3 regions of the Achromobacter sp. AONIH1 genome follow, and region 3 is predicted to be linked to each of the others. Evidence: predicted binding sites of a transcription regulator. Region 3 holds the regulator's gene; each other region holds the start of a gene.

Region 1 (3,275 bases), 2.0 Mb from region 3:
GCTCTGCGCGAAACGCTCGGTGGACAGCCAGCCTTCCTTTTCCAGCGCGTCCAGCACCGCCTCGATCTCGGCCGGATCTTCGGCATGAGGCGCCAGCTTGCGGGCCAATTCGGCGCGCGCATGCTCGCGGCGCGACAGATAGCCCACGGCGCGCATCTTCAGCGACGGCCCCTTGCGCTCGGGCTTGCCGCCATCGGCCTGCGCACCGCCCTCCTTCCTGTCGCGGCCCGTCCGATCGCTGTCCGCTCCATCGTCGTCCCGCACATCGTCGCGGGCGCCCTCGCGATCCGCCCGGGTCTGGCGCGCGCCGGCGCGGACGCGCTGCTCGGACGTGCGCTGCCATTCGTCCGGCGCGGCGGCGGGCTCGGCGGCGCGGCGCGCGTCGGAGCTGCGGCGCAGGCCTTGCGGCTTGGCCACGGTCTCGAACTCGTCATCCAGCTTGGCGCGCAGATGCTCGGAGGATTTGGCGGAAGGTTTCCAGCTCATGGCATGAAGTGTAGACAGGAAAACGACAACGGCAGGTTCCCGAACCAGGAACCTGCCGTCGCCCGACTGCCGTACACGCCCGGCGCCCGCTCGCGCGAGCCCGGGCGCAACGAGGACGCTCAGTCTTCGCTGGCGTCTTCGGCCGTGGGCACGAACTCGGCGGCGCGGCTGACCACGCCCTGGTTCTCGCGCACGCGGTTTTCGATCTCGATCGCCAGCTCGCGGTGCTCTTTCAGGTATTCGCGGACATTGTCCTTGCCCTGGCCGATGCGGTTGCCGTTGTAGCTGTACCAGGCGCCGGACTTATCCACCACGTTGGCGGCCACGCCCAGGTCGATGATTTCGCCTTCGCGCGAGATGCCGGCGCCGTACATGATGTCGAACTCGGCCTGCTTGAACGGCGGCGCGACCTTGTTCTTGACGACCTTGACGCGGGTTTCGTTGCCGACGACCTCATCGCCCTTCTTGATGGAGCCGATGCGGCGGATGTCCAGGCGCACCGAGGCGTAGAACTTGAGCGCGTTGCCGCCGGTGGTGGTTTCGGGGTTGCCGAACATCACGCCGATCTTCATGCGGATCTGGTTGATGAAGATGACCATGCAGTTGGTCTTCTTGATGGTGGCGGTCAACTTGCGCAGCGCCTGGCTCATCAGGCGGGCCTGCAGGCCGGGCAGCGAATCGCCCATTTCGCCTTCGATTTCGGCCTTCGGCACCAGCGCGGCGACGGAGTCGACGACGATCAGGTCGACCGAACCCGAGCGCACCAGCGCGTCGGTGATTTCCAGCGCCTGCTCGCCCGTGTCCGGCTGCGAGATCAGCAGGTCGGCCAGGTTCACGCCCAGCTTGGACGCATACTGCACGTCCAGCGCGTGTTCGGCGTCGACGAAGGCGCAGGTGCCGCCCAGCTTCTGCATTTCAGCGACCACCTGCAGCGTCAGCGTGGTCTTGCCCGACGATTCCGGACCATAGATCTCGACCACGCGGCCGCGCGGCAGGCCACCGACGCCCAGCGCGATGTCCAGGCCCAGCGAACCCGTGGAAACCACCTGGATGTCGTGGGAGACTTCGTTGTCGCCGTAGCGCATGATCGAGCCCTTGCCGAACTGCTTTTCGATCTGCGAAAGCGCGGCGGCGAGCGCCTTGGCCTTTTCCGCGGCAGCGGCCTTGGTGGTTTTGTCGTCCATGTGAAGTCCTGTCTGTGTAACGTATCGGGTTGCGGGTCGGGTTCGGGCTTGCGCCCCGGGGCTAGCACGGGGGTTAACAATCTTGCTGCTCGGTCCAGGACGGGGGATCGGAATCGTCGTCGGCCTGGATCTCTGTCGGTCGAGATTATGGCATCGGATTGTACTGTACAAAAAAACAGTGTGCCAGAGTTTTCCACGTATACCCTGAGTGGCAAGCGCCGCGCCCTGTGACAGAATTCCAGACGCCCCCGGTGATTCGTCCCCATTGCGCCGCCGGACCGCCCGCGACAGAAGAAAAAATCCGCGCGGGCGACAGGGCAGCAACCGGCATCGCGCGGGGGACGTACAACACTAGCAGCAGCCCATGCGTATCCTGATCGCCGAAGACGACAGTATCCTGGCAGACGGCTTGTCCCGCTCGCTCCGGCACAATGGCTACGCGGTCGACGCGGTGCGCGACGGCCTCGCGGCCGATTCCGCGCTGGCCGCCCAGGCCTTCGATCTGCTCATCCTGGACCTCGGCCTGCCCCATCTGGCGGGCCTGGAAGTGCTGCGGCGCCTGCGCGCGCGCAATTCCTCCCTGCCCGTCCTGATCCTGACCGCCGCCGACAGCATCGAGCAGCGCGTCAAAGGCCTGGACCTGGGCGCCGACGACTACATGGCCAAGCCCTTCGCGCTGTCCGAGCTGGAGGCGCGCGTTCGCGCGCTGACCCGCCGGGGCGCCGGCGGCGGCGCCACGCTGCTCAAGCATGGCCGCCTGGTGTTCGACCAGACCGGCCGCGTGGCGATGGTCGACGAGCAGACGCTGGACCTGTCCGCGCGCGAGGTCAGCCTGCTGGAAATCCTGCTCACGCGCAGCGGCCGCATGGTCAGCAAGACCCAGCTGGTCGATCACCTGTGCGAATGGGGCGAGGAAGTCAGCACCAACGCGATCGAGGTCTATGTGCACCGCCTGCGCAAGAAACTCGAGCCCAGCGGCGTGAAGATCGTGACCGTGCGCGGCCTGGGCTATTGCCTTGAACGGGACCAGGGTGCGGCCTACCTCGCCAGCTGATTCCCCGCAGCATCCCGAAAAGCTCAATCAAGAAGCACTGGATGTCATGCGGGCGGGGGCCAAGGGCCCCAGCTTCGCGCCGCCGCAACGGTCGCTGCTGGGCGAGATCCTGGACTGGATGCTGGCGCCGCTGTTCCTGCTGTGGCCCATGAGCGTGGCCATCACCTATGTGGTCGCCCAGAACATCGCCAACGTGCCTTACGACCGCGCGCTTGCCAACAATCTGCACGTGCTGACGCGCCAGGTCCACGCGCAGGACGGCCGCGCGACGCTGAAGATGACCGACGCCGCGCGCGAGGTGCTGCGCGCCGACGAGACCGACAGCGTGTTCTGGCTGGCGCTGGGCAGCCGCGGCGAGTACCTGGGCGGCGACCGCGCCCTGCCGCTGCCGGCCAGCGTGGGCCAGCCCAGCCCCGGCCAGGTGCTGTACGAGGACGACACGCTGCGCGGCTTCGGCGTGCGCATGGCCTACACCTGGGTCGACCTGAACCTGCCCAGCACGCAGCCGGCGCTGCTGATCGTGGCCGAGACGGTGGAAAAGCGCACCCAGC
Region 2 (3,275 bases), 490 kb from region 3:
CTGGCGCGCCGCCGCCAGCTGCTGGCCGTCGCGCGGCGCCATGGCAGCTGGATCATCGAGGACGACTACGACAGCGAGTTCCGCTTCTCGGGGCGGCCCATCGCCTCGCTGCTGGGGCTGGAGCCGGATGCGCCCGTGATCTACATGGGCACCTTCAGCAAGACCCTGTACCCGGGGCTGCGCGTGGGTTATCTGGTGCTGCCGCGCCCGCTGGTGGCGGCGTTCCAGGCGGCGCACGCCGAGCTGTACCGCGAGGGCCACCAGATGACGCATGCCGCGCTCGCGGCCTTTATCGCCGACGGCCACTACGCCGCGCACATCCGCCGCATGCGGATGCTGTACGGCCGCCGCCGCGCCATGCTGGTCAACCTGATCGAACGCCGCCTGGGCGCCGACTGGCTGCATCGCGACGCCAGCCTGGCCGGGCTGCACCTGGTGCTGACGCTGCCCCCCGACATGGACGACCTGCGCGTGGTCGAGGAGGCGCGCGCGCGCGGCGTGCTGACGCGTCCGCTGTCGCGCTACTACGCCGACCCGGCGCTGCGGCGTCCGGGGCTGCTGCTGGGGTTTGCCTGCGTGCCCGAGCAGGACATCGCGCGCAAGTTCGAGGTGCTGCTGGACAGCCTGGCGGAAGTGGCGCGCAAGCCGGCGCGCGCGGCCCGCGCCTGAGCCGCCAAGAGCGCATCGGCGACCGTGTCTCAGAACCCCGGCAGCGCCGCCGCGAACGCGGCCGCGTTGCGCACGCCCTGGTCCTCGAAGTTGGTGTTGAAGACGGCGTGCGCCTGCGCGCTTTGCGCGGCGAGCCGGGAAAAGCGCTCGGCCAGTTCCGCCAGCTCGGCCTCGGAATATTCGTACTGGAAGCGTCCCGACGAGGCTTGCGTGGTCCGGTTCCAGGCGGCCGCGTTGCGGCCATGCAGCCGCAACAGCGTCAGCTCGGGATGCGTGCTTGCCCAGACGGCGGGCACGCTGTTCTCCGGCCCGGCGGGCGCGTCCACCACCGTGTGCACCGCGCCCAGATCACGCAGCAGGGCCAGCGTGCCGGCCGTCGCGGCGGGGCTGTCGAACCAGCTGCGGTGGCGCAGCTCGATGGAGATCAGATGCTCGTCCATGCGCCGCGCCGCCTCGGCCAGCGCCGCGTGGCCGCGCGCGTCGCGTCGTATCCAGGGCGGGAACTGGAAATGCACGGCGCCCAGCTTGCCCGGCAGGCGCAGCGGCTCCAGCGCCAGCGTGTAGCGCCGCCAGAGTTCGTCGCGCAGCTCGCCGGGCACGTCGTTGTAGTAGAGGAACGGCGCCGGCCAGCCGTCAAGCTCCGCGCGGATGTCGGCGGGCAGGGCGGACAGCGGCGTCTGGTGGCCGGTGAACAGCCGGAATGCCTTGATATTGAAGACGAAGCCGTCCGGCGTGCGCTGGTCCCAGCGCCAGGCGTTCTCGGCCGTGGGCAGCGCGTAGTAGCTGGAATCGACCTCGACCAGCGGGAAGCGCGCCGCGTAGTAGCGCAGCCGGGCCTCGGCGTTGGCGGCCACGGCCGGCGGATAGAAGCGGCCGCAGGCCAGCAGCGTGGGATCGGTCCAGGAGGCTGCGCCGGTGAGGATGCGCATGGTGGGCAAGGGCGATGGAGGACGAGGAAACGCGGGCGGGTCGGGCGCGCGGGACGGGGCGACGGGCCGCTCAGGCGCTCCGGGCAAGGGCGCCGTGGCGGAGCGGGCACCGGGTTATGATAGCTGGATATATGAACAGTTGTCTGGCCTGTGCGCGCCCAGGCCGGTCCCGCCTTCCGGGCCGCGGGCGCGCATGGGACTGTTGCCATTCCCCCGCCCATGTCCGATACGCAATCCCCGTCTTCATCAGCGCCGCAGGACCGTCCCGATCCCCTGGCGGACCTCAACCCCGCCCAGCGCGCGGCGGTGGAATTCGGCGTGGCCCCGGCCCGCGCCGGGCAGGGCGGCGGCGAGGACGGCCCGCTGCTGGTGATCGCCGGCGCCGGTTCGGGCAAGACCAATACGCTTGCCCACCGCGTGGCCCATCTGATCCTGAACGGCGCCGATCCCCAGCGCATGCTGTTGTTGACCTTCTCGCGCCGCGCCGCCTTGGAAATGGAGCGCCGCGTGGGCGCGGTGCTGCACCGGGTGATGCGCCTGCATGCGGCGCAGCAGCCGCCGGCCCTGCCCTGGGCGGGCACCTTCCATGCCATTGGCGCGCGCCTGCTGCGCGATTGCGCGCTGCGCATCGGCCTGTCCGAGTCCTTCACCATCCTGGATCGGGGCGACGCCGAGGACCTGATGGGCATGGTGCGCCACGAGCTGGGCCAGTCCTCGGCCAAGTCGCGCTTTCCGCTCAAGGGCACCTGCCTGGCCATCTATTCGCGCGTGATCAACAGCCAGGCGCCGGTGGAAGACGTGCTCAAGACCGCCTTTCCGTGGTGCGCGCAATGGGAGGCCGAGCTCAAGGCCCTGTTCCGCGCCTACGTCGCGGCCAAGCAGGACCAGCAGGCGCTGGATTACGACGACCTGCTGCTGTACTGGGCCGAGATGATGGGCGATCCCGGCATCGCGGCCGATGTGGGGGCGCGCTTTGACCATGTGCTGGTCGACGAGTACCAGGACACCAATCGCCTGCAATCCGCCATCCTGCTGGCCATGAAGCCGGACGGGCGCGGCCTGACCGTGGTGGGCGACGACGCGCAGTCGATCTATTCCTTCCGCGCGGCCACCGTGCGCAACATCCTGGACTTTCCCACGCAGTTTCCGAAGCCGGCGCGCGTGGTCACGCTGGACCGCAACTACCGTTCCACCCAGCCCATCCTGAACGCGTCCAACGCCGTGATCGGATTGGCGGCGGAGCGCTATGCCAAGGATCTCTGGACCGACCGGCAATCCTCGCAGCTGCCCGAAATGGTCAATGTCAGCGACGAGGCCGGGCAGGCGCGCTGGGTTGCCGACCAGGTGCTGGCGCAGCGCGAGGCGGGCGCCACGCTCAAATCGCAGGCGGCGCTGTTCCGTTCGGCCAGCCATAGCGCGGCACTGGAACTGGAGCTGACGCGGCGCAATATCCCCTTCGTGAAATTCGGCGGACTGCGCTTCCTGGAGGCGGCCCACATCAAGGACCTGCTGTCCCTGCTGCGCTGGGCCGAGAATCCGCGCGGCCGCATGGCGGGCTTCCGGGTGGCGCAGCTGTTGCCGGGCGTCGGTCCGGCCACGGCCGGCAAACTGATGGATGCGATGTCGGCCTCGGCCGAGCCGCTGGCGGCCCTGCGCGCGTTCAAGCCGGGCGCGGCG
Region 3 (3,275 bases):
GGCACCGGCGCGCTCAAGATCGGCGCCGACTTCCTGCACCAGCTGCTGCCGAGCTCCAAGGTCCTGATCAGCAACCCCAGCTGGGAAAACCACCGCGCCCTGTTCGAGCGCGCCGGCTTCGAAGTCGACACCTACACGTACTATGACGCCGCCACCCGCGGCCTGAACTTCGAAGGCATGCTGGCCGACCTGAAGGCCGCGCCGGCCAAGACCGTCGTCGTGCTGCACGCCTGCTGCCACAACCCGACCGGCGTGGATCCCACGTTCGAGCAGTGGAAGCAGATCGCCGACGTCGTCAAGCAGAACCAGCTGGTCCCGTTCCTGGACATCGCCTACCAGGGCTTCGGCGACGGCCTGCAGGAAGACGCCGCGGTCGTGCGCATGTTCGCCGAGCAGGACCTGACGATGTTCATCAGCTCCTCGTTCTCCAAGTCCTTCTCGCTGTATGGCGAACGCGTCGGCGCCCTGACCGTGGTGGCCGGCAGCAAGGACGAAGCCGTGCGCGTGCTGAGCCAGCTCAAGCGCGTCATCCGCACCAACTACTCCAACCCGCCCACCCACGGCGGCACGGTGGTGTCGACGGTGCTGAACTCGCCCGAACTGTTCTCCCTGTGGGAAGAAGAGCTCGCCGGCATGCGCGACCGCATCCGCCTGATGCGCAAGCAGCTGGTCGAGAAAATCAAGGAACACGGCGGCAAGCAGGACTTCAGCTTCGTCCTGGCCCAGCGCGGCATGTTCTCGTACTCGGGCCTGAGCGCCGCCCAGGTCGACCGCCTGCGCGAAGAGCACGGCGTGTACGCCGTCTCCAGCGGCCGCATCTGCGTCGCCGCGCTGAACAGCGGCAACATCGACAAGGTGGCCAAGGCCATCGCCGCGGTGCTCTGAGCCTGACGCCCGGCGCGGCGCCATGCCGCCGCTGGCAACTGGCGATGCAAGACGGGACCCATGCGGGTCCCGTTTTGTTTTGGCGGCGTGCGCTTGCATTTTTCCGTTATGTCCCCCAGAATGGCGCTGTATATATGTACAGTCCGCAAGCAACGGATCATCGCCATGGCCAGCAAACTCACGGAACGCCAGCAGCAAATCCTCGACCTCATCAGGCAAACCGTCGCGCGCACGGGCTTTCCGCCCACCCGCGCCGAAATTGCCCAGGCGCTGGGTTTCCGCTCCCCCAACGCGGCAGAGGATCACCTCAAGGCATTGGCCCGCAAGGGCGCCATCGAGCTGACCGCCGGCGCCTCGCGCGGCATTCGCCTGAAGGACGCCGCCACGGCGCCAGCGCAGGCCATGCTGCCCCATCCCGCCCTGGCCCAGCTGCTGCTGCCGCTGGTTGGCCGCGTTGCCGCTGGCAGCCCGATCCTGGCGGCCGAGCATGTAGAGCGCGAGGTCGGCGTCGACCCCGGCCTGTTCGCCCAGACACCCGATTACCTGCTGAAAGTGCGCGGCATGAGCATGCGCGACGCCGGCATTCTTGAAGGCGACCTGCTGGCGGTCAAACGCGCCACCGAAGCGCGCAACGGCCAGATCGTGGTCGCCCGCCTGGGCGACGACGTGACGGTCAAGCGCTTGCAGCGCCAGAATGGCCGCCTGGAACTGCTGCCCGAGAACCCGGATTTCGCCCCCATCGTCGTGGACGCCGAACAGGAGTTCGCGCTGGAGGGCATCGCTGTCGGGCTGATCCGCACTCAGGCCCTGCACTGAGCACGCGCCATTGCGGTCGACCTGGGCTTGACCACGCCCGGCTCCCGCAGCATCGATCGCTACACCGCGACAGGAAACCCCGCCATGGCGGGGTTTTTGTTTGGCGATGCGTCAGGGCACGACACCAGGTTGGCCCTGGCACCAGCATGCCCCTCTTATCGGCGCCAGCTCGGCCACACGCTTCATGCCGACGCCATGGCATATCCATCGGAGCCGTCGTTGCCCCTAAAAGAAAAGCGCCGCATAAGCGGCGCTTTTCTTATCTGCTCAGGATATCAGTGCTTGAGCACCGGATCCGTGCTGCCCGGTTCCGCCGGCTTGGCCACCAGCGGTTCCTTGACGGCTTCTTCCTCGGCCAGCGGCTCCGGCAGGCGCTCCAGAGCCAGCTCCAGAACCTTGTCGATCCAGCGCACCGGCACGATTTCCAGATGATTCTTGACGTTGTCCGGAATCTCCGCCAAGTCCTTGACGTTTTCTTCCGGAATCAAGACCGTCTTGATGCCGCCGCGATGCGCGGCCAGCAGCTTTTCCTTCAGGCCGCCGATGGGCAGGACTTCGCCGCGCAGCGTGATCTCGCCGGTCATGGCGACGTCGGCGCGCACCGGGATGCGCGACAGGGCCGACACCATGGCCGTGGTGATCGCGATACCCGCGGACGGACCGTCCTTGGGCGTCGCGCCTTCCGGCACGTGCACGTGCATGTCGTGCTTCTCGAACACGCTGTCCGCGAAGCCCAGGCGCCGGGCGCGCGAGCGCACCACGGTGCGGGCGGCCTCGACCGATTCCTTCATGACGTCGCCGAGCGAGCCCGTGCGCTGGATCACGCCCTTGCCGGGCATGTCCGCCACTTCGATCGTCAGCAGGTCGCCACCGACTTCCGTCCAGGCCAGGCCGGTAACCTGGCCGATCTGGTTTTCCTTCTCGGCCATACCAAACGTGTAGCGACGCACGCCCAGGTAGTCGGACAGATTTTCACCGGTGACGTTGACGACCTTGGCTTCCGCGGTCTTGCCTTCAGCCTTGGCCTTGTCGCTCTGGGTGAGCAGCTGCTTGATGACCTTGCGGCAGATCTTGCCCACTTCACGCTCGAGCGCGCGCACGCCGGCTTCCCGGGTGTAGTAGCGCACGATGTCGCGCAGCGCGGACTCATCGACCGTCAGCTCGTTGTCCTTGACGCCGTTGTTCTTCATCAGCTTGGGCAGCAGATGGTCGCGGGCGATGTGGATCTTTTCCTCTTCCGTGTAACCCGACAGGCGGATCACTTCCATGCGGTCCAGCAGCGCCGGCGGAATATTCAGCGTGTTGCTGGTCGCGACGAACATCACATCGGACAGGTCGAAATCGACCTCGATATAGTGGTCCTGGAACGTGTGGTTCTGTTCGGGATCCAGCACTTCCAGCAGCGCCGACGAAGGATCGCCACGGAAATCCATGCCCAGCTTGTCGATCTCGTCCAGCAGGAACAGCGGGTTGCGCACGCCGACCTTGGTCATGTTCTGGACGATCTTGCCGGGCATCGAGCCGATATACGTGCGGCGATGGCCGCGGATCTCGGCTTCGTCGCGCACGCCGCC

What was found. Region 3 encodes LexA, which represses DNA repair genes until DNA is damaged. Its sites were predicted from a motif close to ACTGTATNNNNATACAGT; they were not measured.
Region 1: recA (recombinase RecA) is a predicted target of LexA. The motif match lies at 1,833-1,850, and genes of this name have one in related genera.
Region 2: C2U31_RS26005 (ATP-dependent helicase) is a predicted target of LexA. The motif match lies at 1,721-1,738, and genes of this name have one in related genera.

Annotation. Positions count from the first base shown of each region.
Region 1 covers NZ_CP026124.1:3,236,086-3,239,360, reverse strand. The annotation lists gene recX (recombination regulator RecX) at 1-486, opposite strand, end outside; gene recA (recombinase RecA) at 606-1,670, opposite strand; gene C2U31_RS14840 (response regulator transcription factor) at 2,035-2,724, shown strand; gene C2U31_RS14835 (sensor histidine kinase) at 2,843-3,275, shown strand, end outside.
Region 2 covers NZ_CP026124.1:5,703,330-5,706,604, reverse strand. The annotation lists gene C2U31_RS26015 (PLP-dependent aminotransferase family protein) at 1-669, shown strand, start outside; gene C2U31_RS26010 (DUF72 domain-containing protein) at 699-1,598, opposite strand; gene C2U31_RS26005 (ATP-dependent helicase) at 1,818-3,275, shown strand, end outside.
Region 3 covers NZ_CP026124.1:5,210,286-5,213,560, forward strand. The annotation lists gene C2U31_RS23850 (amino acid aminotransferase) at 1-885, shown strand, start outside; gene lexA (transcriptional repressor LexA) at 1,051-1,701, shown strand; gene lon (endopeptidase La) at 1,977-3,275, opposite strand, start outside.